3 regions of the Aeromicrobium sp. MLTX1 genome follow, and region 1 is predicted to be linked to each of the others. Evidence: predicted binding sites of a transcription regulator. Region 1 holds the regulator's gene; each other region holds the start of a gene.
The links. The regulator HrcA, encoded in region 1, represses chaperone genes, less so after heat shock. The targets are predictions, from matches to a motif close to TTGGCACTCGNNNNNNNCGAGTGCCAA.
Positions count from the first base shown of each region.

Region 2: the regulator HrcA is predicted to act here: its motif matches at 4,070-4,096, upstream of groES (co-chaperone GroES).
Region 3: the regulator HrcA is predicted to act here: its motif matches at 7,519-7,545, upstream of groL (chaperonin GroEL).

Region 1 is NZ_JBKFDN010000001.1:1,978,866-1,988,851, reverse strand. It holds gene ACK99Q_RS09645 (HIT domain-containing protein) at 1-325, opposite strand, end outside; gene dnaJ (molecular chaperone DnaJ) at 353-1,501, opposite strand; gene hrcA (heat-inducible transcriptional repressor HrcA) at 1,536-2,552, opposite strand; gene ACK99Q_RS09630 (hypothetical protein) at 2,666-3,094, shown strand; gene ACK99Q_RS09625 (DUF3097 domain-containing protein) at 3,087-3,917, shown strand; gene ACK99Q_RS09620 (lysylphosphatidylglycerol synthase domain-containing protein) at 3,907-4,932, opposite strand; gene ACK99Q_RS09615 (arginine deiminase) at 4,913-6,163, opposite strand; gene ACK99Q_RS09610 (basic amino acid/polyamine antiporter) at 6,186-7,631, opposite strand; gene hemW (radical SAM family heme chaperone HemW) at 7,672-8,787, opposite strand; gene ACK99Q_RS09600 (AMP-dependent synthetase/ligase) at 8,812-9,986, opposite strand, start outside.
Region 2 is NZ_JBKFDN010000001.1:1,557,956-1,567,941, reverse strand. It holds gene ACK99Q_RS07500 (4Fe-4S binding protein) at 1-205, opposite strand, end outside; gene ACK99Q_RS07495 (AurF N-oxygenase family protein) at 240-1,160, opposite strand; gene ACK99Q_RS07490 (helix-turn-helix transcriptional regulator) at 1,333-1,626, shown strand; gene ACK99Q_RS07485 (hypothetical protein) at 1,604-1,900, opposite strand; gene groL (chaperonin GroEL) at 2,064-3,665, opposite strand; gene groES (co-chaperone GroES) at 3,697-3,990, opposite strand; gene ACK99Q_RS07470 (class I SAM-dependent methyltransferase) at 4,135-5,295, shown strand; gene ACK99Q_RS07465 (LamB/YcsF family protein) at 5,380-6,099, shown strand; gene ACK99Q_RS07460 (5-oxoprolinase subunit B family protein) at 6,101-6,685, shown strand; gene ACK99Q_RS07455 (biotin-dependent carboxyltransferase family protein) at 6,682-7,536, shown strand; gene tsaD (tRNA (adenosine(37)-N6)-threonylcarbamoyltransferase complex transferase subunit TsaD) at 7,672-8,718, opposite strand; gene ACK99Q_RS07445 (lysophospholipid acyltransferase family protein) at 8,771-9,526, opposite strand; gene ACK99Q_RS07440 (DUF5709 domain-containing protein) at 9,567-9,980, opposite strand.
Region 3 is NZ_JBKFDN010000001.1:424,704-434,689, forward strand. It holds gene cysC (adenylyl-sulfate kinase) at 1-761, opposite strand, end outside; gene cysD (sulfate adenylyltransferase subunit CysD) at 938-1,858, shown strand; gene cysN (sulfate adenylyltransferase subunit CysN) at 1,858-3,102, shown strand; gene ACK99Q_RS01980 (exopolysaccharide biosynthesis polyprenyl glycosylphosphotransferase) at 3,175-4,530, opposite strand; gene ACK99Q_RS01985 (acyltransferase) at 5,030-5,779, opposite strand; gene groL (chaperonin GroEL) at 5,848-7,485, opposite strand; gene ACK99Q_RS01995 (cold-shock protein) at 7,604-7,807, opposite strand; gene ACK99Q_RS02000 (MoaD/ThiS family protein) at 7,907-8,185, opposite strand; gene thrC (threonine synthase) at 8,218-9,483, opposite strand; SAM riboswitch class I at 9,492-9,604, opposite strand; gene otsB (trehalose-phosphatase) at 9,674-9,986, opposite strand, start outside.

The DNA of each region.
Region 1 (9,986 bases):
AGACGTCGACCCCCGCCAGCAGGTGCACGTGGGCGTGGAAGACGGTCTGTCCCGCGTTCGACCCGGTGTTGAACACCAGGTTGTAGTCCTCGTACCCCTCCTGGGTGGCCACCACGCGCGTCTGCGCGAGGAGCTCGGCCGCGACGGCCGGCTCGGCCGCGGCGAGCGAGGCCGCGTCGGGCTCATGCACCTTCGGCACGACGAGCACGTGCACGGGCGCCTTCGGGTTGATGTCGCGGAACGCGATCGTGTGCTCGGACTCGGCGACGATCTCGGCCGGGATCTCCCCGGCGACGATCTTGCAGAAGATGCAGTCAGCAGCCATGGGGCGACTCTAGCGACCCGCCACGGCCTACTTGAAGGCGTCGCGGATGCGGCCGAAGACGCCGGAGCGGGAGTGGTGGCCCACGACCGGGTCGACGTGCTCCTCGCCGCGGGACGCGGCCAGCTTCTCCAGCAGCTCGCGCTGCTCGCCGTCGAGGTCGCGTGGCGTCTCCACCACGACCTGCACCGTGAGGTCGCCGCGACCCGAGCCGCGCAGGCGCGGGACGCCGTGGCCGCGGGCCACGACGGTCTCGCCCGACTGCATGCCGGCGGGCACGTCGATCGCAACGGTGCGCTGGTCGTCCTCGACGTCCTCGCGCTCGGCGTCGATCGTGGGCAGGTCGATGCGGGTGCCGAGCGCGGCGGCCGTCATCGGCACCGTGATCTGGCAGGCCAGCGCGTCGCCCTGGCGCGTGAAGACGGGGTGGCGGGCCACCTTGATCTCGATGTAGAGGTCGCCGGCGGGGCCGCCCCCGGCGCCGACCTCGCCCTCGCCCGCGAGCTGGATCCGGTTGCCGTCGTCGACGCCGGCCGGCACGTTGACCTGCAGGCTGCGGCGCGAGCGGACCCGGCCCTCTCCGTTGCACTCACGGCACGGGTCGGGGATGACGGTGCCGTAGCCGTGGCACGTGGGGCACGGGCGCGAGGTGCGGATGTCGCCGAGCAGCGACCGCTGGACGTGGTGGACGTTGCCGTGACCGTGGCAGGTGCCGCACGTGACCGGCTCGGAGCCGGCGTTCGCACCGGTGCCGTCGCAGACCTCGCACGTGACCGCGGTGTCGACCTTGATCTCGCGCTGCACGCCGAACGCCGCCTCGGCGAGGCTCACCGACAGGCGCAGCAGCGCGTCCTGGCCGCGCTGCGTGCGCGGGCGCGGGCCGCGCGAGGACGTCTGGCCGAAGAACGCGTCCATGATGTCGTCGAAGCTGAAGCCCTGGCCGAAGCCGCCGCCCATGCCGCCACCGGCCGACAGCGGGTCGCCGCCGCGGTCGTAGATCGACCGCTTCTGCGGGTCGGACAGCACCTCGTAGGCGGTCGTGACCTCCTTGAAGCGCTCGGCGGCGTCCGGGGCGTCGCTGACATCGGGGTGCCACTTGCGGGCCGCCTTGCGGTAGGCCTTCTTCAGCTCCTCCGGGGTCGCCTCGCGCGACACGCCCAGCAGTTCGTAGTAGTCCAAGATCTCTTCTCTTTCGCAGTCCGAGGTGGATCGCTCAGCCGTCGGCGAGGATCCGCCCGACGTAGCGGGCGACGGCGCCGACGGCGGCCATCGTGGCGGGATAGTCCATGCGGGTCGGCCCCATCGTGCCCAGCTGGGCGAAGGTCTCCCCGTCGGGTCCGTAGGTGCTGGAGACGACGGCCGTGCCCGACAGGTCGTCGCGTCCGGTCTCGCGGCCGATCCGCACGTGCGGGCCGACCGTGGCCTCGCCCAGCAGGTGCAGCAGCACGACCTGCTCCTCCATCGCCTCCAGCACGGGACGGATGGCGGTGTCGAAGTCGGCGCCGAAGCGGGCCAGGTTGGCGGTGCCGCCGACCGCGACGCGCTCGTCGGACCGCTCGTTGGAGAACGTGTTGACCAAGGTGGTGACGATGGCCGAGACGACCGGGCGGTCGTCCACGGCGAACGTGTCGATCAGCTCGGCCAGGCGCAGCGAGGCCTCGGGCAGGCGCTCGCCGAGGGTGGCGCGCACGATGCGGGACTTGAGGTCGGCGAGCAGGCCCTCGCCGGGCGTCTCGACCAGCTCGACGATGCGCTGCTCGACGCGGCCGCTGCTGGTGATGACCACGATCAGGACGCGCGAGCCCTCGAGCGCGACGAGCTCGACGTGGCGCACGGTGGACCGGGTCAGCGACGGGTACTGCACGATCGCGACCTGGTTGGTCAGCTGGGCGAGGATCTTCACGCTGCGCATGACGATGTCGTCGACGTCGATCGCGCCGGACAGGAAGGTCTCGATCGCGCGGCGCTCGGCGCCCGACAGCGCCTTGACCTCGGCCAGCCGGTCGACGAACATCCGGTAGCCCTTGTCGGTGGGGATGCGGCCGGCGCTGGTGTGCGGCGCGGTGAGGTAGCCCTCGTCCTCCAGCGCGGCCATGTCGTTGCGGATCGTGGCGGGCGAGACGCCGAGGCGGTGACGCTCGACGAGCGCCTTCGAGCCGACGGGCTCCTGGGTGGCGACGTAGTCCTCGACGATGGCTCGCAGGACGTTGAGCCGGCGGTCCTCGATCACGCTGTCACCTCCCACGCTGCTGGCACTCGACCCTGACCAGTGCCAGTCTAGCGAGGTCGTCGAGGGCGGTGTGCCTGCACGAACGGCGTCCGCGGACATGGCAACCTGTCGGGGTGAGTGAGGTCTCCGTGCGCCCCGACGGCGCGATCGAGGTCGTCGACGGGGACCAGGTCCTCGTCTACACCCCCTACGCCGTGACCGCCCCCGACGGCACCACCGTCGCGCACGAGTCGCGCGGCGGCTCGATGGCATCGGTCTGGGCCGGCGCGGTCGGCGAGGCGTTCGTCGAGGTCTCGCACCTGGGCCACGGGCCGGAGGGCGGCGAGCTCGTCATGGTGGTCACCCGCCCCGGCCACGCGCCCGAGGTCGCCCTCGGCGCGCTCGTCACCGACGAGGTCCCGGCCGACGTCCCCGAGACGTGGCCCGCCGCCGTCGACCTCGCGATCGGCCTCATCGCCGGCGACACGCTCGACAGCGGCACCAAGGACGACGTCGAGGACTTCCACCAGCGACTCCTGGGAGTGTGGTTCGGCCATGGCTGACCGCTACGGATCCGACGTCCTCTCCGGCGACTGGCGCCGGCCCGCCCGTGGCCGCTCCACCGAGCTGGCCGCCGACCCCGGCCTCGTCGTCGAGGAGGCCTCCTCGGGGTTCGTCGGCGAGATCATGCGCGTCGAGCGCGACCTCGGCACCGTGGAGCTCGAGGACCGCCGCATGCGGCGCAAGGTCTTCCCGCTCGGCCCCGGCTTCCTCATGGAGGGCAAGCCCGTCGTGCTCGTGGCGCCCACGCCGAAGGTCGCCGCCGCGCCCACCCGCACGGCCTCGGGCTCGCGCGTCGCCGCCGACACCCGCGCCAAGGTCGCGCTGCCCAGCCGCATCTTCGTCGAGGGCCGTCACGACGCCGAGCTGGTCGAGAAGGTCTGGGGCGACGACCTGCGGGCCGAGGGCGTGGCCGTGGAGCACCTCGGCGGCATCGACGACCTCGCGGGCATCGTGCGTGACTTCTCCCCCGGGCCGAAGCGCCGCCTCGGCGTCCTCGTCGACCACCTCGTGCCCGGCTCGAAGGAGCAGCGCCTCGCCGACGCCGTGGCGCACGTGCCGCACCTGCTGGTGGTCGGCCACCCCTACGTCGATGTCTGGCAGGCCGTGAAGCCGCAGCGTCTCGGCATGGACGCGTGGCCCACGATCCCCCGCACCGTCGAGTGGAAGAAGGGCATCTGCGCCCACCTCGGCTGGCCGCACGCCGAACAGGCCGACATCGCCCGGGCGTGGAAGGCGATCCTCGGCCGGGTCGACTCCTGGACCGACCTCGAGCCCGCCTTCCTGGGCCGGGTCGAGGAGCTCATCGACTTCGTCACGTCATAGAGGGTCGGCGCAGCAGCTGCCACTTCCACAGCGCCACCGACGCCAGACCCATGAGGATCGGCCCGCCGATCGTCACGATGCGCCACACGAAGAAGCCCGCGATCACGCCCTCCTCGTACACATCGGTGCCCACGCTGACGAGCGTCGCGATGACCACGGCGTCCAGGATGCCGATGCCCGAGAACGGGAACAGCGTCAGCGGGTAGGCGACGAGGAACGCCACGACGACCTCGATCGCGGGCACCTGCTGGGCGTCCACCCCGACGAACCGGAGCGAGGCGACGAGCAGCGCCGCGTCCACCAGCACCATGGCCGTCAGCGCGAGCAGCGAGCGCGGCAGCGCCCGCGGCACCCGGCCGATGACCTGACGGCGGAAGCCGGCCGCCGACTCGGCCCAGGCGTCGCCCGAGACCTTCGGGCGCACCCGGGCCACGAGGTCGCCCGCCCGACGGGCGAGCGCGGCCGTGAAGGCCTCGCCCCGGAACGCCAGCCGCAGCGCCACGAGGATCGCGACGCTCACGAGCATGCTGGGCAGGGCACCGAGCAGCTCGCCGAGGTGGAACGTGCCCAGGAAGATCATCAGCAGGCTGCCGAGCACCGGCGCCCCGAACCGCACGACGTAGAACGACAGCGTGTTCATGACCGAGCCGGCCACCGCGGCGGGCAGGGCGATGCCCCACGACGTGAAGATCGCGAACCGCATGACGTAGTCCGCCGGCGGTGGCGCCACGGTGGTCATGAGGATCGCCGCCTGGTCGTTCTGCATCGCCCGCCACGACGAGAGGCCATCGATGAACAGGGCCAGCGGCAGCGCGTTGAGCCACTGGCGCAGCAGCAGTCCGAGGCACAGCACCACCAGCTGCCACGCCTCGAGCCGGGCGAGCGAGGACCGGACGCCCTCCCAGTCGATCTCGTCCGCGAGGCTGATCCCGACGACCAGGACCAGCAGCGTCAACCCGACGGTGACCGCGAAGCGCAGCCAGCGGCGGCGCGGCTCAGCCGTCGAGGGGCTCACGGATGATCGGGCACGTCATGCAGTGCCCGCCTCCGCGGCCGCGCCCGAGCTCGGCTCCGACGATCTCGATGACCTCGATGCCGGCCTTGCGCAGCAGCGAGTTCGTGTGGGTGTTGCGGTCGTAGGCCACGACGACGCCCGGCTCGAGCGCGACGAGGTTGTTGCCGCTGTCCCACTGCTGGCGCTCGGTGTCGTACTCGCTGCCGCCCGTCTCGACGACCTGGAACTTCTCGATCCCCAGCGCGTCGGCGACCACGTCGAGGAACGGGGTGTCCTCGTGGTCGATGACCTCGATGCCGGGAAGGCCCTCCCCCGGCAGCACGGTGAAGGCGTGGATCGTGTTCACGATGTCGGGGTAGATCGTCACGACGTCGCGGTCGGCGAACGTGAACACCGTGTCGAGGTGCATCGCGGCGCGCAGCTTCGGCATGCCGGCGACGATCACCTTCTCGGCGGCGCCCCGGTCGAAGAGCGACTTGGCCAGCTGGGTGATGCCCTGGCGCGACGACCGCTCGCTCATGCCGATCAGCACGACCCCGTTGCCGGGGACGAGGACGTCGCCGCCCTCCACGGTGGCCGTACCCCAGTTGACCTCGGGATCGCCCCACCAGACCTTCGAGCCCGCGAAGTCGGGATGGAACTCGTAGACCGCCTTCATCAGCAGCGTCTCGTCCTTGCGCGCCGCCCAGTACAGCGGGTTCAGCGTGACGCCGCCGTACACCCAGCACGTGGTGTCGCGCGTGTAGAGCGTGTTCGGCAGCGGCGGCATGAGGTACTCGTGACCGCCGTGGGCCTCCCGCACCAGGGCGCGGTAGCCGGGCGCCAGCTCGCGCGGCAGATCGCGCGTGGAGAGGCCGCCGATCAGGAACCGGGTCAGCTCGTCGGCGGGCAGCTCGTCGAGGTAGCCGCGGGTCTCCTCCACGAGCCCGACGCCGACCTCGTTCGCGACGATCTTGCGGTCGAGCAGCCAGGCCCGGGCCGCGCGGTCGGCCATCGTGTCGGCGAGCACGTCGTGGAGCTCGACGACCTCGACGTCCCGCTCGCGCATCTTCCCCACGAAGTCCTCGTGGTCGCGCTGCGCGTTCTGCACCCACAGCACGTCGTCGAACAGCAGGTCGTCGCAGTTCGACGGCGTGAGGCGCTCGTGCGCGAGGCCCGGCGCGCAGACCAGGACCTTCCGCAGTCGACCGACCTCGGAGTGGACGCCGTAGGCGTCGGACGGGTTCGTCATGAGGCTCCTTCGGGACGTGACATCACAACACGATGCCACCGGTCAGCAGTTCGTACAGGGCAATCACCGCGCCGATGCAGATGACGCCGAACAGCACGGTCTCCGCGGGGGTGAACAGACGCAGCCCGCGCTCGCGTCGAGCCTGGAAGAACAGCACCGCGGCGGGCGCGTAGAGCAGGGACGACAGCAGCAGGAACTCGAGCCCGGCGGCGACGAACAGGAAGATCGCGTACGCGGTGGCGACACCCGCGAAGATCCCGTGCTTCACCCGCTCGGAGGAGTCCTCCTCGTAGGTCTCGCCGGACAGGGTCAGCTTCAGCGCGTAGGCCGCGGCCAGCAGGTACGGCACGAGCGCGAGGCTCGTGGTGAGGTCCAGCATGAAGTTGAGCGAGTCGTCGACGAACAACGTCAGCGCCAGCAGCGCCTGGACGCCGATCGTGGTCGCGATGAGCGCGGTGATCGGGGTGCCCGCCGCGTTCTCGCGACCGAGGAAGCGCGGCATGTCGTTGCTGCGTGCCGGGACGAACGCGACCTCGGCGGCCATCAGGGTCCACGCGAGGTAGGCGCCGAGCACCGACACGATCACGCCCGCGCTGATGAACCACTCGCCCCACGGGCCCACGGTCTCCTCGAAGAGACCCACCATCGACGGCTGGCGGGTGTTCGCGATCTGCGTCTGCGGGAACGCGCCGTAGGACACGAGAGTGACGAGCGAGAAGATCGCCAGCACGCTCAGGAAGCCCACGACGGTGGCCTGGCCGACGTGCTCGCGCCTCTGGGCGTAGCGGGAGTAGACGCTGGCGCCCTCGATCCCGATGAAGACGAACGTCGTGACGAGCATCGTGTTCTTGACCTGCTCGGTCATGGTGCCGAGGTCGTCGTACGCGAAGAAGTTGTCGCTGAACGTACCCGCGTCGAAGCTCAGGCCGAGCACCACGATGAACACCAGGATCGGGATGATCTTGAAGATCGTGACGAGGCGGTTGATCACGGCCGCGTCGCGGACGCCGCGCGCGATCAGGACGTGGAACACCCACACGCCGGCGGACGAGATCGCGACCGCGAGGATCGTGTCGCCGTCGCCGAACTCGGGGAAGAACGCCCCGATCGTCGCCGTGATGAAGACCCAGTAGAAGGCGTTGCCGGCCATCGTGCTGGCCCAGAAGCCCACCGCGGAGTTGAAGCCGACGTAGTCGCCGAACCCGGCCTTGGCGTAGATGAAGACGCCGGAGTCCAGCTCGGGCTTGCGCACGGCGAGGGCTTGGAAGCAGAAGGCCAGCATGAGCATGCCGGTGCCGGCGATCGTCCAGGCGATGAGGGCGCCCGCGACGCCCGTGTCCGCACCGAAGCGCGCCGGCAGCGAGAAGACCCCGGCTCCGACCATGGAGCCGATGACCATGGCGGTCAGGACCGGGCGGCTGACCGTGCCCGATCGTTCCTGCGTGGTGGTGTCCTCCACGTCCCCCATGGGGCGAACGTAGCGCAGCCGAAGGGGTGCCGAACAGACCTCAGAGGTCGCCGACAGCCTCAAGGACCACACGGTCGGCCATGAGCCGGCCCGTGCGCGTCAGCACGACGCGGTCGCCGCGCGGCTCGAGCCAGCCCGCGTCGACGAACCGGGTCACGTCGCCGAGCAGCCTCGGCTCGATCCCCTCGGCGAGCCGGATGCGCAGCATGACGTCCTCGAGGTGACGCGCGTCGGCGTCGGGACGCTCGCCGTCGGCCCGGGGCGACTCCCCCGTCATGAGCCGCTGCGCGTATGCCGCGGGGTGCTTGACGTTCCACCAGCGCTCACCGTCGACGAACGAGTGCGCGCCGGGTCCGACGCCCCACCACTCGCCGCCGTTCCAGTAGCCGACGTTGTGACGGCACTGTGCCGCCTCGTCGCGAGCCCAGTTCGACAGCTCGTACCAGCGCAGCCCCGCGGCCTCGAGCAGGTCGTCGGCCAGCAGGTACTTGTCCGCGGTCTCGTCGTCGTCGGGCATGACGACCTCACCGCGACGGACCTTGCGGGCGAAGGCGGTGCCGTCCTCGACGATCAGGGCATAGGCGCTGATGTGGTCGGGCTCCATCTCCAGCGCCGACTCCACCGTGTGGCGCCAGTCCTCCATGGTCTCGGTGGGCGAGCCGTAGATGAGGTCGAGGCTGACCTGCTCGAAGCCGGCGTCGCGTGCCCACGCCACGGCCTGCGGGACGCGCTCGGGGTCGTGCGTGCGGTCGAGCACCGACAGGACGTGCCGCACGGCCGACTGCATGCCGAACGAGATCCGGGTGAAGCCGCCCTCGCGCAGCTCGGCGAGGGACTCGGGCGAGACGCTGTCGGGGTTGGCCTCGGTGGTGACCTCGGCGCCGGGGGCCAGCCCGCCGCGCGCGTCGACCGCCTTCAGGAACCGCACGAGGTCGCCGGCCGGCACCTGCGACGGCGTGCCGCCGCCGACGAAGACGGTGTCGACCGTGCGCTCGGGCACGAGGTCGAGCTCGCGCAGCGCCGCCTGGATGTACGTGGTGCGCGACGCGCCGACGACGTCGGGCCCGCCGAGCTCGTCGGCGGTGTACGTGTTGAAGTCGCAGTAGCCGCACCGCACGGAGCAGAACGGCACGTGCAGGTAGATGCCGAGCGCCACGCACCAAGGGTACGTGGCGGTCCGTCAGGCCTCGGCGTAGAAGCCGTCGAGCACGTCCGCGTAGCGCTCCTCCACGACCCGGCGCTTGACCTTCATGCTGGGCGTGATCTCCCCGGACTCGATCGACAGGTCGTGGTCCAGGACGGCCCACTTCTTGATCGTCTCCCACGGGTTGAGCTTCGCGTTGAGCTCCTCGACGTCCTGCGCGATCTGCTGCTGGATGCCCGGCGACGACACGATCTCCTGGTAGGACTTGCCGGCCATGCCGTGGTGCTCGGCCCAGCCGTCGACGGCGTCGGGGTCGAGCGTGATGAGCGCCGAGCAGAACTTGCGGTCGTTGCCGTGAACCACCATCTGGCTGGCCAGCGGACACACGGCCTTGAAGATGCCCTCGATGTGCGACGGCGCGACGTACTTGCCGCCCGAGGTCTTGAACAGGTCCTTCTTGCGGTCGGTGATGCGCAGGAAGCCGTCGGCGTCGAACTCGCCGATGTCGCCCGTGGCGAGCCAGCCGTCGTCGGTCAGCGCGGACGCCGACTCGGTCTCGAGGTTGTGGTAGCCGCGCATGACGTTCGGGCCCTTGATGAGGACCTCGCCGTCCTCGGCGATCTTGACCTCCGAGCCGGGGAACGGGCGGCCGACCGTGCCGATCTTGAAGTCGTCCGGGTGGGCGACGACGGCGCCGGCCGAGGTCTCGGTGAGGCCGTAGCCCTCCAGCACGAGGATGCCGGCGGCGTGGAACCACTCGGCGATGTCGGTGGAGAGCGAGGCGGCGCCGGAGATGAAGAACCGGACGCGGCCGCCGAAGCGGTCGCGGACCTTGGAGAACACGAGCCTGTCGGCGATCGCGTGCTGCACCTTGAGCGGCAGCGGCACGGGCTTGCCGGCGCGGGTGAGGCGCGAGACTTGGAGGCCGACGCGCTCGGCCCAGTGGAAGAGCTTGAGCTTGGGGCCGCCCTCCTCCTCCATCATGCCGACGATGCGGCCGTAGGCCTTCTCGAAGATGCGCGGCGCGGCGCCCATGAACGTGGGCTTCACGACCGCGAGGTTCTCGACGATCTTCGGCACGCGGCCGTCGACCGCGCACGGGAAGCCGACGGCGAGCTGCGTCGTCAGCAGCACCTTGCCGAACGAGTGGGCCATCGGCAGCCAGCGGTACTCGAGGTCGTCGATCGAGAGGAACCCCGGCGCGGCGACGG
Region 2 (9,986 bases), 420 kb from region 1:
CGCGCAGCAGGTCGATCGGCTTCGGTGCGGCGACCGGGCAGGCGTCGGCGCAGGCGCCGCAGTCGATGCAGGCCTTCGGGTCGACGTAGACGATGTCGGTCGTCGCGAAGTCGCGCTCGTCGGGAGTGGGATGGATGCAGTCCACGGGGCAGACCGAGACGCACGAGGCGTCCTTGCAGCAGGACTGGGTGATCGCGTAGGCCACGGCGGGGTGCTTTCGGTTCGGGTCGGCGTGGCCGTCAGAGCATGTGGACGGTGCGGTACATCCGCATCGCGGACGGGGTCAGCAGGCCCACCTCGGACAGGAAGTCCATGAGGTGCACGCAGCTCATCCGCATGAGGTTCTGGTGGTGGGTGTTGGACCTCGCCGCCGCCTTCGCCTCCTCGGGGTCCAGGCCGGCGTTGGCGTAGACGTCGTCGTTGACCAGCGAGTCGACGATGATCGCGGCGACGATCGAGATGACGAACGCGGCCAGGTGCCGGCGTGGCTTGGAGATCCCCTCGAGGTACTCCTTGATCTCCATGCGCGCGAACTTCATGTGACGCGCCTCCTCGACCACGTGGATCTTGCTCGTGGTGCGCACCTCCTCGAGGACGTCCTCGCCGCGCATCCAGTCGCGCTGCATGATGTCGAGGACCTCCTCGGCCACGAGGATCGAGGAGTAGGCCATCTCGCCGGTGGCGGTGGTGCGGAAGACGCGGGCGAGCTCGTGGAAGAGCCGGCGGGGGCGGTAGTGCGGGACGCCCATCTTGCTGCAGGTCTTGCTGAACATCAGCGAGTGGCGGCACTCGTCGGCGATCTCGGTGAGGGCGAAGCGGAACTCGGGGTCGCCGTAGTCGGCGGAGTACTGCGAGCGCAGCACCATCGACTGGAGCATCGTCTCGAACCAGATGCCGGTGCTCATGATCGAGCCGACCTCGTGGCGGGTGAGGTCGATGCGCTGCTGCTCGGTCATCCGGTCCCACAGCGGCGTGCCGTAGAGCGTGGACCACTCGGGGTTGAGGCCGTACTTGTGCGGGTCGAGCGGCTTGTCCCAGTCGATCTCCTGGTCGGGGTCGTACGACAGGACGGCGGCGGACTCCAGCAGTCGCTCCAGCTCGGAGTCCATGTCGATGGACTGGCGGAACTCGACGGCGGCGCGATCGTCGGTGACGGTCATGCGATCTCCTCGGTCATCGGTATGTGACATTGTGAATGTAACATAGACTGTGAGACACGTCACCACCTTTTCGCCGCCGTCCCGGACCCCCGGTCCGGGCGACCGCGGCGAGGTGCCGCGCCACACCGTATTGGGCTGCGCGGGGGCGACGGTTGGGCCCATGCTGTTGTGCATGCCCAAACGGACGCCGACCGCTCACACCGCCGAGGTCGCCAGCTCGTTCGCCCAGTGGCTGCGCCGCCGCCGCGAGCAGGCCGGCATGACGCAGGAGGAGCTCGCGCACCGCGCGGGCCTGAGCCGCAACCAGGTGCAGAACCTGGAGAACAACCGCAACAACAACGCCACCGGCCGCTCGTCGGCCGACCCGAGCCTGGACACGATCCTGGCCCTCGAGGCGGCGTTCGGGCTGGAGCTGGGCGACCTGCTGGTGGACGTGCGCCGGTTCATGGAGTCGCCCGACCGCTGACCCGCACGCGCTCGACCTCGGACACGATCCGGTCGAACACGTCGGCCGCGTGCTGCAGCGCCGCGGCGAACGCGCGTCCCTCCCCCGCCGACGCCGCGTAGGCCTCGGCCTCGTAGGCGAGCTCGACCCGGTCGCCGGGCAGCGCGCCGTGCAGGATGGCCACCCAGGCGCCTCCGGGCACCGGGAACACGCGGGCGTGCTGCTCGTCCTCTGCCGTCTCGCCGGAGCGGTGGTCGGTGCACCACCACGGGCAGGTGGTCGATGGCGTCGTCATGGGGCAGTCCTATCAACGGGTGCGGACACCGGGTCGACCCCTAGGTTATTGGGCCCGACGGACGCTGTCGTCCCTCGTCTCACGGGCGGCTCCGGCGCCGCGCCGCCACCGCACGACGAAGGCCCCGGGCGGATGCCCGGGGCCTGCGTCGTGACGGTGTCGGTCAGTGGTTGTGACCGGCGTGCGCGTCGTCCTCGTCGGCCGGCTTGTCCACCACGAGGGTCTCGGTGGTGAGCAGCATGGCCGCGATCGAGGCCGCGTTGGCGAGCGCCGAGCGCGTGACCTTGACCGGGTCGAGGATGCCCTGCGCGAGCAGGTCGCCGTACTCGCCCGTGGCCGCGTTGTAGCCCTCGCCCGACTCGCGGACCTTGGCCACGACGACCTCGCCGGAGACGCCACCGTTGCGGGCGATCCACTCCAGCGGGGCGTCGGCGCCCTTGCGGACGATGCGAGCACCGATGGCCTCGTCGCCCGAGAGCTCGAGGTCGTTGTCGAGCACGCCGACCGCGTGGACCAGCGCCGAGCCACCGCCGGGGACGATGCCCTCCTCGATGGCCGCGCGGGTCGCCGACACGGCGTCCTCGATGCGGTGCTTCTTCTCCTTGAGCTCGACCTCGGTGGCCGCGCCGACGCGGATGACGCAGACGCCACCGGCCAGCTTGGCGAGACGCTCCTGGAGCTTCTCGCGGTCCCACTCGGAGTCGGTCTGCTCGAACTCGGCCTTGATCTGGGCCACGCGGCCCTCGACCTCGGCCTGCTCGCCGCCGCCGTCGATGATCGTCGTGTCGTCCTTCGTGACGACGACGCGACGGGCGGTGCCGAGGACCTCGAGGCCGACCTGGTCGAGCTTGAGGCCGACGTCGGGCGTCACGACGGTCGCGCCGGTGAGGGTCGCGATGTCCTGCAGCATGGCCTTGCGGCGATCGCCGAACGCGGGCGCCTTGACGGCCACGGACGTGAACGTGCCACGGATCTTGTTCACCACGATCGTGGACAGGGCCTCGCCCTCGATGTCCTCGGCGATGATGAACAGCGCCTTGCCGGACTGGACGACCTTCTCCAGCAGCGGCAGGAGGTCGGACACGGCCGAGATCTTGCCCTGGTTGACGAGGATGTAGGGATCGTCGAGGACGGCCTCCATGCGCTCGGTGTCGGTGACCATGTACGGCGACAGGTAGCCCTTGTCGAACTGCATGCCCTCGGTGAACTCGAGGTCGGTGCCCATGGTGTTGGACTCCTCGACGGTGATGACACCGTCCTTGCCGACCTTGTCGAACGCCTCGGCGATGAGCTCGCCGATGACCGCGTCACGGCTGGAGACCGTGGCGACGGCGGACATGTCCGAGACCGAGTCGACGGCGCGAGCACGCGAGTGCAGCTCGTTCGTGACGGCCTCGACGGCCGCCTCGATGCCCTTCTTGAGGCCGACCGGGTTGGCGCCGGCCGCGACGGCGCGCAGGCCCTCGTGGACCATCGCCTGGGCCAGGACCGTGGCGGTCGTGGTGCCGTCACCGGCGACGTCGTTGGTCTTGGTGGCGACCTCCTTGGCGAGCTGGGCGCCGAGGTTCTCGAAGGGGTCGTCGAGCTCGACCTCACGCGCGACGGACACGCCGTCGTTCGTGATCGTGGGGGCGCCCCACTTCTTGTCGAGGACGACGTAGCGGCCCTTGGGGCCGAGGGTCACCTTGACGGTGTCGGCGAGCTTGTCGACACCGCGTTCGAGGGCGCGGCGTGCGTCCTCGTCGAATTCCAGAATCTTGGGCACGAGTGCTCCCTAACGGTTGGCTTGGGTGGACTCAGGCGATGACGGCGAGGACGTCACGCGCGTTGAGGATGAGGAACTCCTCACCGCCGTGCTTGACCTCGGTGCCGCCGTACTTGCTGAAGAGCACCTTGTCGCCGACGGCCACGTCGACGGGGATGCGCTCGCCGCTGTCGCTGACGCGACCGGGGCCCACGGCCACGACCTCGCCCTCCTGCGGCTTCTCCTTGGCGGTGTCGGGGATGACGAGACCCGACGCGGTGGTCTGCTCGGCCTCTCCGGCCTTGATGACGATGCGATCTTCGAGCGGCTTGATGGTGACCGACACTGGTCGACCTCCCCTTTCGATGAGAGACGTTCGGTTGGCACTCACTCATTGGGAGTGCCAGTCGTCAGCGTAGCACCGGCTGGCACTCGTCCCAACAGAGTGCTAGGCCGCGGCCCGCGGGCGCCCGGTGGCAGACTCGAGCGGGTGGACGCCCAGACCTTCGCCACCCTGACCACGCCGGCCGGGCAGGCCCTGCTGGCCGAGGTGGCCGCCCGCGCCGGACGCGAGTCCGACCTCGCCCTGGGCACGCGCCTGCGCCGCGACCACCCGGTGGAGCTCGTCGCCGCTGCCGTCACCCAGAACCACCTGCGCGGCCGGGCCGTCGCGAAGTTCGGCGAGGACGCCGCCCGTCTCTACTACACGCACGACGCGCTCGAGCAGTCCACGCGCCGGGCCGTCGCCGAGCACCGGGCCGCGCGGCTGGTCGCCCTCGGCGCCACACGGGTCGTCGACCTCGGATGCGGCATCGGCGGCGACCTCATCGCCTGCGCCCGCGCCGGACTGGCCGTGCGCGGCGTCGAGCAGGACGAGGTGCGCGCCGCGATCGCCCGCGCGAACCTCGCCGCGCTGGGACTGGAGGGCTCGGTCGAGGTCGGCGACGCGACGACCACCGCGGTCGCGCCCGACGAGGTGGCCTTCGTCGACCCAGCCCGGCGTGACGGCGCCGGACGCACCTTCCGTCTCGACGCCCTCGTGCCGTCGTGGGACTTCGTCACGGGCCTGCTCGCCGGACGGGCGGTGGCGAAGGTGATGCCGGGCCTCGCGCACGACGCGGTCCCGCCGGGCGTGCAGGCCGAGTGGGTGTCCGACGGCGGCGACCTCGTCGAGGCGTGCCTGTGGGGTGCCGGACTCGGGGCGCCCGAGGGCCGGGTCGCCACGGTGCTGCCGGCCGGGGCGCCCCTGGTCGCGCGGGCGACGCCGGCCACGGTCGGGCCGCTGCTCACGTACCTCGTCGAGCCGGACGACGCCGTGATCCGGGCCGGCCTGGTGGCGGAGCTGGCCGAGGACCTCGGCGGGCACCTGCTGGATCCCCACATCGCCTGGATCACCACCGACTCCCCCGCCGCCGCGCCGCTCGGCCGCGCCTTCCGGGTTCTCGAGGAGCTGCCCTACCGCGAGAAGCAGCTGCGCGCGGCCCTGCGCGAGCGCGACATCGGCACCCTCACGGTGAAGAAGCGCGGCGTCGACGTCGTGCCCGAGCGCCTCGTCGCCCGCCTCAAGCTGTCGGGGAGCCGCCCGGCGACCGTGGTCCTCACCCGCGTCGCCGGCGAGGCGCGGGCCTTCCTGGTCGAGCGCCAGCCCTGAGCGTGACGTTTCGGGGGTGAAATCGCCGATTCGACCCCCGGAACGTCACTGCCAGCGGGCCGCTCGGCACGGTAGCGTCGGGCCATGGCGCGCCGAGTTGACCTCAACGTGGACCTCGGCGAGGACCGCGGTCGGTGGGAGTCCGGCGAGGACGTCCGGCTGCTGGATCTGGTCACCAGCGCCAACGTCTGCTGCGGGGCCTACGCCGGCGACGACGACCTGATCCGCGCGACGTGCGAGGCGGCCGTCGCGCACGACGTCGCGGTCGGCGCGCAGGTCGGCTACCGCGACCGCGAGGGCTTCGGCCGGCGCGAGATCGACCTGGCTCCTCGCGACCTCGTCGACGAGATCCGGCACCAGCTGGACCACCTCGCCGAGCTGGCCGACACGGTCGGCGGGGTCGTCACCTACCTCAAGCCCCACGGCGCGCTCTACCACCGGATCTCCCGAGACCCGCACCAGGCGGAGGCGGTCATCGAGGCGCTCCTCGCCGACGGCAACCCACTGCCGCTCGTCGGGATGCGCGGCTCGATCGCGCTCGAGATGGCCGAGGACGCCGGGATCCGCGTCGTGCACGAGGGGTTCGCCGACCGCGCCTACACCGCCGAGGGCGGCCTCGTGCCGCGCGACCAGCCGGGTGCCGTGCTGACCGACCCGGACGACGCGGCTCGCCAGGCGCTGTCGCTCGCGGAGTCGGTGGACTCGCTGTGCGTGCACAGCGACAGCCCCGGCGCGGAGGCTCTGCTGCGCCGCGTGCGCGAGGTGCTGGCGGCGCACGACGTGGCGGTCGAGGCCTTCGGCTGAGATGAGGATCCTGCCCTGCGGCGATCGCGCCGTGCTGCTCGACTGCGCCGACGCCGACGAGGCCCGGCGCTGGCACGCCGCCCTGCACGAGCACGGCGCGACCCTCGGCGCCACCACGGTGCTGCTGCGCGGCCGTCCGGCCGATCTCCGTTCGCTCGTCGGCGCGACCGAGCCGGCCGACCTGTCCGCCGTCGCGGGACGCGAGGTCGAGGTCCCCGTCGTCTACGACGGTCCGGACCTCGACGCGGTGGCGCGGCACTGCGGCCTCGAGCCGGACGAGGTGGTGCGCCGCCACGTCGGGACGCGGTGGACCGTGGCGTTCGCGGGCTTCGCGCCCGGCTTCGCCTACCTGTCGGGCGGCGACCCGCGACTCGAGGTGCCGCGGCTGGAGCGGCCGCGGCCGCGGGTTGAGGCCGGATCGGTGGGGCTCGCCGGCCGGTTCAGCGGGGTCTACCCGCGCCCCTCCCCCGGCGGCTGGCGGCTGATCGGCCGCACCGACGCGCCCCTGTGGGACCTCGACCGCGACGACCCGGCCCTGCTGCATCCCGGCGACGTCGTGCGGTTCGTGGAGGTGGTGGCGCGATGAGCCTGCGGGTGATGGAGCCGGGGGCCCTGAGCCTGGTGCAGGACCTCAGGAGGCCCGGGCTCGGCGACCTGGGTGTGGGGCCGTCCGGTGCCTTCGACCGTCGCGCGCTGCGTGAGGCCAACCACCTCGTGGGCAATCCGGCGGACGCGGCGGTCGTCGAGGCGCTCGGCGGCGGGCTCGCCCTCGTCGCGACCACGGCGCACGTCGTCGCGGTCACGGGGGCCGCCGGGCCGCTGGCCGTGGACGGCGTTCCCGTGGACTCCGGGCGGGTGCTCGCGCTGCGTCGCGGCCAGGTGCTGCGCCTGGGTGCTCCGGCACTGGGCCTGCGGTGGACCGTGGCAGTCGCCGGCGGGATCACCGTGCCTCCGGTGCTCGGCAGCCGCAGCACCGACACGCTCGCCGCGCTGGGGCCGGCGCCGCTCTCCGCGGGGGCCGAGTTGACCGTCGGGGTGCCCGCTGAGGGCGTCTCGCTCGAGGCCTACCCGGCGGTGCTCGCGTCGGGCGAGGTCACGGTGCGCGTCGTGCTGGGACCGCGGGACGACTGGTTCACACCGGCCGCCGTCGCGGACCTGCTGTCGAGCCCGTGGCGGGTCGACCCCGTGTCGGATCGGATCGGGGTGCGCCTCGACGGTCCGGCGCTGGAGCGCGCCCGCGACGGCGAGCTGGAGAGCGAGCCGGTCCTGCGCGGCAGCATCCAGGTGACGACCTCGGGTAGGCCTGTCGTGCTGGGTCCCGACCATCCCGTCACCGGCGGCTACCCGGTCATCGGCGTCGTGGCGGACGCGGACACCGACCTGCTGGCGCAGGTGCGCCCCGGCGACGTGGTCCGCTTCCGGCGCCACCGCGCCTGACGCCCTTCCCCCCGTCCCGCCGAGTGGCGCATACGGGGGTCGCGAGTGGCGCGGAAGTGCCCGCCACTCGGCGAGTGGCGGGCACTTTTGCGCCACTCGCGGTTCAGGGGGCGACGGCCGAGGGCGGGGCGGGGGTCAGGCGGCGACGATGCGGGTGACGGGGAGGCTCGAGTCGACGGCGAGGTCGAGCGAGGAGGGCGCGATGCCGCGGCGGACGACCTCGGCGCCGAGGGCGGCGACCATCGCGCCGTTGTCGGTGCACAGCGACGGCTTCGGGATGCGGACCTCGACGCCCGCCTGCTCCGCCCGCTCCAGGACGTAGTGGCGCAGCCGGCCGTTCGCCGCGACGCCGCCGCCGAGGATCAGCCGGGGCACGTCGTGCTCGAGGCACGCCTTGATCGCCTTGCGGCTCAGCACGTCGCACACCGAGTCCTGGAACGAGGCGGCCACGTCGGCCACGGCGACCTCGCGGCCCATCCGCTCCTCGTGCTGCACGTGGCGGGCGACGGCGCTCTTCAGGCCCGAGAACGAGAAGTCCCAGCGGTAGCGCTCGAGATCGCGGCCGGTGGTGAGTCCACGCGGGAAGTCGATCGCCTTCGGGTCGCCGTCGCGGGCGACCTTGTCGATCTCCGGGCCGCCGGGGTAGGGCAGACCGAGCAGCCGGGCGACCTTGTCGAAGGCCTCGCCGGCGGCGTCGTCGATCGTGCCGCCGAGCAGCGTGATGTCGGTGGCGATGTCGTTGACGAGCAGCAGCTCGGTGTGGCCGCCGCTCACCAGCAGCGCGATCGACGGCTCGGTGTACCGGCCGTGCTCGAGCTGGTCGACCGCCACGTGGGCGGCGAGGTGGTTGACGCCGTAGAGCGGCTTGTCGTGCGCGAGCGCCAGGGCCTTCGCCGCGGCCACGCCGACGAGCAGCGCCCCGGTGAGGCCCGGCCCGCTGGTGACCGCGATCGCGTCGACGTCGCGGACGTCGACGCCGGCCTGCTCGTAGGCCTGCTCGAGCGTGGGCACCATCGCCTCGAGGTGCGCGCGGCTGGCGACCTCGGGGACGACGCCACCGAAGCGGACGTGCTCCTCCACGCTCGACGCCACGGCATGGGCCAGCAGGGTGGTGCCCCGCACGATGCCCACTCCCGTCTCGTCGCAGGAGGACTCGATGCCCAGGACCAGCGGTTCGCTCACCGGTCCATTGTGCCGTGGAGGGAACACCGGGCCCGTCACCGGACCGGGGCGGTCAGTCGCGCTGGGCGCGCTTGGCCTCGCGGGCCGCCTTCTCGTCGAGGTCCATCCGGCGCGCCTCGTCGGGCGTGGGAGCGGTGCCGCCGTAGCGCGCGGGGGCCCACCACTGGCCCTCGGGCGAGATCGGGTACTCGCGAATGGCCTTGTCGAGCAGCGCCGTGAGCGACTCGTGCAGGAGGGCGGTCTCGGCCACCGGGTCCTCGCCCGTGACCGGGATCGGCGCGCCGACGTGCAGCGCGATCGTCTTGCCGCGGCCCCACAGGTCGGCGTCGTGATCCTTGGTCTTGAGCAGCTGGGTGCCCCACACGACCATCGGGACGAGCGGCACGCCGGCCTCGGCGGCGGCGCGGACGGCGCCGGTCTTGATCTCCTTGACCTCCATCGAGCGGCTGATGGTGGCCTCGGGGAAGATGCCGACGATCTCGCCGCGCCGCGCGTACTCGGCGGCCTCGTGCAGCGACGCCTCGCCCTGCGCGCGGTCGACCGGGATGTGGTGCATCGAGCGCATGATCGGGCCCGAGACCTTGTGGTCAAACGCCTCCTTCTTCGCCATGAACCGCACGAGCCGGCCGGCCGGCTGGGCCGCGAGTCCGTTGAAGACGAAGTCGACGTAGCTGACGTGGTTGGAGGCCAGGATCGCCCCGCCCTCACGCGGGACGTGCTCGGTGCCGGACGTCTGGAAGCTCATGCCCAGCACCTTGAACAGCGTCTTGGCCGTGCCGATGATCGGCGGGTACGTCAGGTCGCGCATGCGAGCACCCTAGTGCACGCGCGTTCACCCGAAGGGCGTCTCACTCGTCCTCGACGACGTGGACGGCGGCCTCCTCGGCACTGGCTCCGGCACCGTCGATGCCGACGTCGTCGCCGACCAGCTCGGAGACGTGGTCGACGCCGTTCCCGCCCTCGGGATCGACGAGACGACCCGAGCGGCTGGCACCCACCTCGCCGTCGTCGAGGTCGTCCTCGCTCCACTCGGCCTCGGGGTCGACGTCGGGCTCCTCCTGGCGCAGGCGCTGCTCGAACGACTCGCCGTCGCGCTGCTCGTCGGCGGTGGTGCCGTAGCCCTCGCCCGCGGACCACCGCTCCGGGGCCGTCAGGCCCTCGTCCAGCGGATCATGGGTCTCGCGACCGAGCAGCGTGTCCTGGTCCTGGTCCTGGCTCAGGTACTGGGAAGGGGCCGGGGGCTGGTTGCGGGGATCGCTCATGCCTCC
Region 3 (9,986 bases), 1.6 Mb from region 1:
AGCAGCACGGCGTGCGTGAGGCCGCGCGCCGTCACGGCCTCGACCACGGCGCGGCCGACCGTGGACTTGCCCGCGCCCGAGAGCCCGGTGAGCAGCAGCACCGCGCCGCGGGCGTCGCGCACGTCCGGGCGGCGGAAGTCGAGCGGGTCGCTCACGCCGAGCGACCGCAGGGCGATCCCGAGCACCTCCTCGGGCGTCGTCGCGTCGTTCACCGCGGGCGCAGGGAGGTACCAGGCCTGCGCGTGCGGGACCTGCTCCGCGCACCGCCGCAGCTCCTCCATGAGGGTCATGTCGCCGGCCCAGCCGTCCTGCGCCACCCCGACGAGGGCGAGCGGTCGGCCGTCCGCGGCGCTCGCCGCCCGCATCACGTCGGCGGCGCTCACCCGACCGCCAAAGAGCGCGACGACGTGGTCGCGCAGGTCGACCGGCACCACGAGGCGAGCCCGACGGGCCGGCGGGTGCTCGGCCGCGCGCACGGCGCGGACCCGTCCGGCCACCCAGGTCAGCCCGTCCTCGCCGGCCCGCGTGTCCGACAGGACGAGGACGGCGAGCGGCGTGTTGTCGGGGTCGGTGAGCGTCAGCGAGCCCTGGTCGACCGCCTCGCGGGCGGCCGCGGCGGGCACCGCGAGCTGCGGCGCGACGGGCCAGTCGGCGGGCGCCCGCCCCGGGAGGCAGTACCCGTCCACCGGGTCGAGGAAGCCGCCGAGGATCAGCTCCAGCCCGTCCAGCTGCGGGCCTCGGAGCACCGCCGCCGCGCTCATCGGCACGTCCCGGCGGACCAGCCCGCGGACGGGGTGTCCACGTTGTGGGCGCGTCCGGGGAGCCACGGGTCCATGGGCGACGATTGTGGCACAGCCGATGCCCGCGGTCGGCCGCGTCCGAGCGCCCACCGATCGCACCCCCGGCACCGCTCGACCCCATGGGGAGGAACCCGTCGATGACCGACACGCGTGAGTCGCGTCGCTACGGCATGAGCCAGCTCGACCATCTCGAGGCCGAGGCGATCTACATCATCCGCGAGCTCGTCGCCGAGAACGAGCGCCCCGCGCTGCTGTTCTCCGGCGGCAAGGACTCGGTCGTGATGCTGAACCTCGCCGTCCGCGCCTTCGCGCCCGGGCCGATCCCCTTCCCGGTCGTGCACATCGACACCGGCCACAACTTCGACGAGGTCCTCGCGTTCCGCGACCGCGTCGTCGACGAGCTGGGCGTGCGCCTCATCGTCGGCTCGGTCCAGGACGCGATCGACGAGGGCTTCGTCCGCGAGGAGCCGAACGGCTCGCGCAACCGCATCCAGACCCCCGTCCTGATCCGCACCGCCGAGCAGCACGGCCTCACGGCCCTGTTCGGCGGCGCCCGCCGCGACGAGGAGAAGGCCCGCGCCAAGGAGCGCGTCTTCTCCTTCCGCGACGACTTCGGTCAGTGGGACCCCAAGAACCAGCGCCCCGAGCTGTGGTCGCTCTACAACGGCCGCATCCACCCCGGCGAGAGCATCCGCTGCTTCCCGCTGTCGAACTGGACCGAGCTCGACATCTGGCAGTACATCGCCCGCGAGGGCATCGAGCTGCCCGACATCTACTACGCCCAGAAGCGCGAGGTCTTCCTGCGCGGCGGCATGTACTTCACGATCAACCAGCACTGCGCGCCGCGCGACGACGAGGAGGTGTTCGTCGAGTCGGTCCGCTACCGCACCGTCGGCGACGCCACCCTGACCGCGGCCGTCCCCTCCACCGCCGCCACGCCCGAGGAGGTCGTGGCCGAGGTCGCGGCCACCCGCATCACCGAGCGCGGCGCCACGCGCGGCGACGACAAGGTCAGCGAGGCCGCGATGGAGGACCGCAAGAAGGAGGGCTACTTCTGATGGACATCCTGCGATTCGCCACGGCCGGCTCGGTCGACGACGGCAAGAGCACCCTGATCGGCCGGCTGCTGTTCGACTCGAAGTCGATCTTCACCGACCAGCTCGAGGCCGTCGAGGCCACCAGCGCCCAGCGCGGCGACGAGTACACCGACCTGGCCCTGCTGACCGACGGCCTGCGCGCCGAGCGCGAGCAGGGCATCACGATCGACGTCGCCTACCGCTACTTCTCGACGCCGAAGCGCAAGTTCATCATCGCCGACACCCCCGGGCACATCCAGTACACGCGCAACATGGTCACGGGTGCCTCCACGGCCGATCTGGCGATCATCCTCGTGGACGCCCGCAAGGGCCTGCAGGAGCAGAGCCGCCGCCACGCCACGCTCGTGTCGCTGCTGCGGGTCCCGCACGTCGTGCTGGCGATCAACAAGATGGACCTGGTCGACTGGTCCGAGGACGTCTACCGCCAGATCAGCGACGAGTTCGTCGACTTCGCCGCGCGGCTGGAGTTCACCGACGTCACCACGATCCCGCTGTCGGCCCTCACCGGCGACAACGTCGTGTCCCGCTCGGCGAACATGGGCTGGTTCGAGGGGCCGTCGCTCATGCACCACCTGGAGAACGTCTACATCGCGAGCGATCGCAACCTCGTCGACGTCCGCTTCCCGGTGCAGTACGTGATCCGCCCGCAGAACGGCCAGGGCGACTACCGCGCCTTCGCCGGCCAGGTCGTCAGCGGCGTCATGCGTCCCGGCGACGAGGTGCTCGTGCTGCCCAGCGGCCTGCCCAGCCGGATCAAGGCGATCGACACCGCGAAGGGCGAGCTGGAGGAGGCGTTCGCGCCGATGTCGGTCACGGTGCGCCTCGAGGACGAGGTCGACGTGTCGCGCGGCGACATGATCGTGCGGCCGAACAACCAGCCCACCGTCACGCAGGACCTCGACGCCATGGTCTGCTGGATGGACGCCAGCGCGATGACCGTGGGCGGCAAGTACGCCATCAAGCACACCACCCGCTCGGCGCGCGCCCTGGTCAAGGAGATCAAGTACGAGCTCGACGTGAACACGCTGCACCGGCACCAGACGCCCGGCAGCCTGGGCCTCAACGCGATCGGCCGCGTGGTGCTGCGCACGACCCAGCCGCTCATGGTCGATCCCTACCAGCGCAACCGCCAGTCGGGCTCGTTCATCCTCATCGACGAGGCCACGAACCGCACCGTGGGCGCCGGCACGATCACCGAGCACTGACCCGCACCCACCGACGGCGAACGGCCGTCGCTCCCCCAAGGAGCGGCGGCCGTTCGTCGTCTACCGGTGGGCCTACCAGGCGCCCTTGCGCCCCAGGACCACGCCGACGGTCTTGAACAGGATCGACAGGTCCATGCGCAGGTTCCAGTTGTTCACGTACATCAGGTCCAGGCGGATCGACTCGTCCCACGAGAGGTTCGAGCGGCCGCTGACCTGCCACAGGCCGGTCATGCCCGGCTTGACGTGCAGCCGGCGCCAGACCCACTGGCTGTACTGCGACGTCTCGCTCTCGATGGCCGGGCGCGGTCCGACGAGCGCCATGTCGCCGAGCAGCACGTTGAACAGCTGGGGCAGCTCGTCGAGCGAGGTCTGCCGCAGCAGCCGCCCGACGCGCGTGACCCGCGGGTCCTGCGTCATCTTGAACAGCGGGCCCGCGCCCTCGTTCATCTCGCGCAGCTCCTCGACGCGCTGGTCGGCGTCGACCACCATCGTGCGGAACTTGTAGATGACGAACGGGACGCCGTCCTTGCCCGTGCGCTCCTGCTTGTAGATCACCGGGCCGCGCGAGTCGATGCGGATCGCCAGCGCGAGCAGGGCCATCAGCGGGGCGCCGAACAGGATCGCCAGCAGCGCGAAGCTGCGGTCGAAGAACGCCTTGACGGCCTGGCCGACGAGGTGGCTGTTCGGCGGGTCGAGGGCCAGCGCCAGCTGGTCGCCGACGCGCGTGGGCCGCACGAACTCGACGTAGTCGTTCATGTCGGTCAGCACGAGGCACTCGATCTCGGCCCGCTGCAGGCCCCACGCGAGGTGGCGCAGCGACGGGTCACCGAGGGCCTGGTCGGCCGTGATGACGACGCGGGCGCCGTGGACCGTGCGCAGCAGCTTCGGGACGTCGCGAACCACCGAGTTCACGGTGGCGCTGCCCAGCGGCTGCGTGGAGTCCCACGTGCAGCGCCCGACCACCACGAGGTCGTGGCGGTCCTCCCAGCGGGCGGCCAGCCGGTTGACGGCGTCGGCCGGACCCACCAGCAGCGTGGGCACCCGGCGCATCGCGGCGCGGTGGGCCAGGGCGGAGGCCACGATCAGGACCGCGGTGACGCTCAGGACCACGACGGCCGAGCGCAGCTCCGCGGACACCACGTCGGACACCACGAGGGTCGCCAGCGCACCGAGCGCCAGGACGGCGATCAGTCGCTTGGCGGGTCGCAGCGAGCCCGCGCGCTCGTAGGCCGGCAGTGCCGCCAGGCTCAGACCCAGCCAGCCGACGACGCCGGCGGCCAGGACCGCGAGCGCTCCGGGGGCCATGCCGACGGCCACGCCCGCGATGACGGTGCCCGTCAGCACGATCAGGTGCCCGAAGAGGCCCTGGCGGATCAGGTTCTCCAGAGACGACCGCCCCGTGGGGATCGCCGTGAGTTCCCGGTGCACGGAGGGAGATCCGAGTCCGGGGTCGCTGGTGATGGGCTCCACCAGACGCAGCGGAAGGACGGTCTCATCTCGTCCGTCGATCGCTGAAGTCATTGCCACTCCCCAATGCGCGCCCTCGGTGTCGAGCTGCGGACCCCTCCGCCTCACCGCTGACCCACGTGATGTCTGTGTGTCTGCGTACTCAGCCAAGAGCGACGTGGAGAGGTACCGATACATGTCCGTGGACAAGCCCCCCGGCCCGGCTCCAGGCCACTCGATGCTCTCCCTCGCCGGTTTCCCCCACCGGCGGCCATCGACTGGCGCGACGCCCCTGCTTTCCCCTCGAAAGTAGGCCATCCTCGAACGGCTGTCTGGTCATTTCACAAATTCACGAATGTCGCCCATGTCACACGGCCACATCCTGCGGTTTACCGCGTCCTGTGCCCATGAACGACGACGAATCGGGCACCGACCCCTTGTGTAACTGGAAGTTTCGTGCAACGAGCCACGAAATCGGCGCTCAGGGCCTGTCGTCGAACGACCACGTGGTCCCCTCACGCACCACACGCCCCGGAGATCCCATCACCACCACGTTCGGAGGCACCTTCTGACCACGGACGACCGACCTCATCCCGACGCACACGTGGGCGCCGATCTCGACGTGTCCGGACACCACGGCCTCGCGGCACAGCCACACGTGGTGACCGATGCGGATCGTGGCGCCGAACGGGTTGAGCCGCTCCCCCGTGGCCGCGTCCTCGAGCCGGTGCATGTCGTCGGTGGCGATGTAGACGCCCGCGGCCCACAGCTGGTCGCCCGCGGCCACGACACGTCCGCCGTTGCGCGCGTCCACGACCGGCGAGCGGGTGGCCACGAGGGGTCCGTGCAGCGCAATCGACGAGCCCGGACCGCAGTAGAGCTCGCCGGCGGTCAGCACGACGCGCTCGTCGAGGAACACCGTGGCCTCGTCGCCGCCGACCAGCAGCGAGGTGAGGTGGTCCATCGGCGCCCCCACCACGATCAGCGCACCGGAGTAGTAGAAGGTCGTCAGGCCCGCCAGGACGTGGTCGGGCAGCCGAGCCCCGGGCGCGGCGTAAAGCGCGTTGCCGAGGTCGTTCCACCACGAGGGCAGCGGGCCGTCCATCCGGCGCCACGCGACGGCGTCGAGCCGCTCGGGGTCGACGCCCGCCTCGACGAGCCGGTCCCGGTGCTCGGGGGTCAGCGCGTCGTCGGTGCGGGACAGGTCGGGCCACGTGGTCACGCCGGTCATCCTCCCATCCCCCGGACGCACAGGACCCCGGCACCGTGCGGTGCCGGGGTCCTGCGATCAGGCGTGGCTCAGAAGCCCATGCCGCCCATGCCACCCATGTCGCCCATGTCGGGCGCACCGGCCGGGGCCGCGGGCTCCGGCTTGTCGGCCACGACGGCCTCGGTGGTGAGGAACAGCGCGGCGATCGACGCGGCGTTCGCCAGCGCGGAGCGCGTGACCTTGGCCGGGTCGATGATGCCGGTCGCGATCATGTCGACGTACTCGCCGGTGGCCGCGTTGAGGCCCTGACCCTGCTCCAGGTTGGCGACCTTCTCCGCCACGACGCCGCCCTCGAGGCCGGCGTTGACGGCGATCTGCTTCAGCGGGGCCGAGGTGGCGACGCGCACGATGTTCGCGCCGGTGGCCTCGTCGCCCTCGAGCTCGAGCTTCTCGAACGCGGCCTTGCTGGCCTGGACGAGCGCGACACCGCCGCCGGGGACGATGCCCTCCTCGACGGCCGCCTTGGCGTTGCGGACGGCGTCCTCGATGCGGTGCTTGCGCTCCTTGAGCTCGACCTCGGTGGCCGCGCCGACCTTGATGACGGCCACGCCGCCGGCCAGCTTGGCGAGGCGCTCCTGGAGCTTCTCGCGGTCGTAGTCCGAGTCGCTGTTCTCGATCTCGGCCTTGATCTGGGCGACACGGCCCTGGATCTGGGCCTCGTCGCCGCCACCCTCGACGATGGTGGTCTCGTCCTTGGACGTGACGACCTTGCGGGCGGTGCCCAGCAGCGTGAGATCGGCGTTCTCGAGCTTGAGGCCGACCTCCTCGCTGATGACCTCGCCGCCGGTGAGGATCGCGATGTCGGTCAGCATCGCCTTGCGACGGTCACCGAAGCCGGGGGCCTTGATGGCGACCGACTTGAAGGTGCCCTTCAGCTTGTTGACGATGAGGGTGGCCAGCGCCTCGCCCTCGACGTCCTCGGCGATGATCGCCAGCGGCTTGCCGGTCTGCATGACCTTCTCCAGCACCGGGACCATGTCCTTCACGGTGCTGATCTTGCTGTTGACGATGAGGATGTACGGATCCTCGAGCACGGTCTCCATGCGCTCGGGATCGGTGACGAAGTAGCCCGACAGGTGGCCCTTGTCGAAGCGCATGCCCTCGGTGAGCTCGAGGTCCAGGCCGAAGGTGTTCGACTCCTCGACCGTGATGACGCCTTCCTTGCCGACCTTGTCCATGGCCTCGGCGATGATCTCGCCGACCGTGGTGTCCGCGGCCGAGATGGAGGCGGTGGAGGCGATCTGCTCCTTGGTCTCGACGTCCTTGGCCATGGCCAGCAGCTGCTCGCCGATGGCCTCGACGGCCGTCTCGATGCCCTTCTTCAGACCCATCGGGTTGGCGCCGGCGGCCACGTTGCGCAGGCCCTCGCGCACGAGCGCCTGGGCCAGGACGGTGGCCGTCGTGGTGCCGTCGCCGGCGACGTCGTCAGTCTTCTTGGCGACTTCCTTGACGAGCTCGGCGCCGATCTTCTCGTAGGGATCCTCGAGCTCGATCTCCTTGGCGATGGAGACGCCGTCGTTCGTGATCGTGGGGGCTCCCCACTTCTTCTCCAGGACGACGTTGCGGCCCTTCGGGCCGAGGGTGACCTTGACGGCGTCGGCGAGCTGGTTCATGCCCCGCTCGAGCCCGCGCCGGGCTTCTTCGTTGAATGCGATGGACTTGGCCATGGGTGCGTGTCTCCGACATAAGTAGAAGTGGAACTAGCACTCTCACTATACGAGTGCTAATCCCGCCCGTTCAAGCGACCCCGCACCCGAGGTCGCCGCCTGCACCGTCCCAGCCGGCCTAGTGCAGCGGCTGGACGTTCTCGGCCTCGCGCCCCTTGGGGCCGTCGACCACCTCGAGCTCGACGTTCTGGCCGTCCTCGAGGGTCTTGAACCCGTTGATCGCGATCTTCGACCAGTGGACGAAGACGTCGTCCTGGCCGTCGACGGCGATGAAGCCGTACCCCTTGTCGGAGTTGAACCACTTGACGGTGCCATGCACCATGAGACCACCTGTTCTGCGGGGGAAGGCCCGCTGCCGGACCCGGGACCAGCGTATCGGCAGGCGCGTGAATCGCCTACGGCGGACTGGCCGAAAGACGGATCAGCAGCCGCCCGCGACCGCGGGGATCACCGAGATCTGGGTGCCGTCGGGGGTCTTGGTGTCGAGGCCGTCCGCGAAGCGCACGTCCTCCTCGGCCACGTACACGTTGACGAAGCGGCGCAGCTTGCCGTCCTCGTCGACGATGCGGGCCCGGATGCCGGGGTAGCTCGTCTCGAGCGAGTCGAGGACGGCGCTGAGGCGGTCGCCCTCGGCGGTGACCTGCGACTCGTCGTTCGTGTAGCTGCGCAGGATCGTGGGGATGCGGACGGACACGGCCATGGTGGCTCCTCGGGTGGGTTCGGTCGGACGGCTCAGGCGATGCCGGCCGCGGCGAAGGCGTCGTAGGTGGGGGCGATCGTGGCGCGCGGGCCGACGGACCCGGCGACCGCGTCGAGCGTCTTGAGGCCGTGACCGGTGTTGATCACGACGGTCTCGAGCTCGGGGTCCAGCTGGCCCGTCTCGACGAGCTTCTTGAGCACGGCCACGGTGGTGCCGCCGGCGGTCTCGGTGAAGATGCCCTCGGTGCGCGCCAGCAGGACGATCGCGTCGCGGATCTGGTCGTCGTCGACCTCCTCGACGCCGCCACCGGTGCCGCGGGCGATGTCGAGCACGTAGATCCCGTCGGCGGGGTTGCCGATCGCGAGCGACTTGGCGATCGTGTCGGGCCGCACGGGACGGATCGCGTCGACGCCGTCCTTGAACGCGGTGGCGACGGGGTTGCAGCCCTGCGCCTGCGCGCCGAAGACGCGGTACGGCTTGTCCTCGACGAGGCCCAGCGCGATGAGCTCCTGGAAGGCCTTGTGCACCTTCGTCAGCTGCGAGCCCGAGGCGACGGGGATGACGATCTGGTCGGGCAGGCGCCAGCCGAGCTGCTCGGCGATCTCGTAGCCGAGCGTTTTGGAGCCCTCGGCGTAGAAGGGGCGCACGTTGACGTTGACGAACGCCCAGCCCTCGTCCTCGCCGGCGATCTCGCTGGCCAGCTTGTTGACGTCGTCGTAGTTCCCGTCGACGGCGACCAGGTTGTCGGTGAAGATCGCCGAGTTCACCTGCTTGGGCGTCTCGAGGTTGCTCGGGATGAACACGACCGTGCGGATGCCGGCGCGGGCGCCCGCCGCGGCGACCGCGTTGGCGAGGTTGCCCGTCGACGGACAGGCGAACACCTTGCTGCCGAACTCGCGCGCGGCGCTCAGGGCGCAGGCGACGACGCGGTCCTTGAAGGAGTTGGTGGGGTTCGTGCTGTCGTCCTTGACCCACAGCTTCGCCAGGCCGAGCTCGGCGGCGAGGTTGCGCGCGTCGAGCAGGCGGGTGAAGCCCGGCTCGAGGTTGGGGCTCTCCTCGATGTCGGCCGGAACGGGCAGCAGGGCCTTGTAGCGCCAGATGTTCGTGGGCCCGGCCTCGATCTGCTCGCGGGTCACCGTGCCGAAGTCGTAGGCGATCTCGAGCGGGCCGAAGCACTCGTAGCAGGCGTAGTGCGGGCCGAGCTCGCGCGTGGCGCCGCACTCGCGGCACTTGAGGGCGGTGGCGGGGCCGAAGGCGCCCTCGCGAAGGGTGGTGCGGTCAGGGATCGTGACGCTCACGACGACTCCATTCATCTCTCCGGGCCGGCGTTCGACCGCGGACGGAATTAGCACCTGGCCGATGGTCGGCTGGTTGCTGGGGCTTCGTCGGGCCGTGTCCCTCTGCCCCTCGGGATGAGTGATGCCAGCCTAGGGGCGCGTCTCACGATACGTCCACTCGGTCCGGATGCCGAGACGAGCGGGAGAAGAGTCAGACCGGAGCGAACCGGTCGGCGAGGTCGCCGAGCCAGGCCGCGACGTCGTCGGGGCCGTCGAGCACCACGTCGGCCAGCGCGACGAGCGCGTCCTGCTCGTCGGACGCCGAGCACACGAGGGTGACGTCCATCCCCTGCTCGCGCAGGGCGATCGCCTCGCGGAACGCCGGCAGGTCGCCGAGGTCGTCGCCGGCGTAGATGACCGCGCCGGGCGAGACGCGGCCGATGATGCCGCGCAGGGTCTGCCCCTTGTCGGTGCCGGAGGCGCGCAGCTCGATCACCTGGCGACCGGGCTCGAGGTGGAGTCCG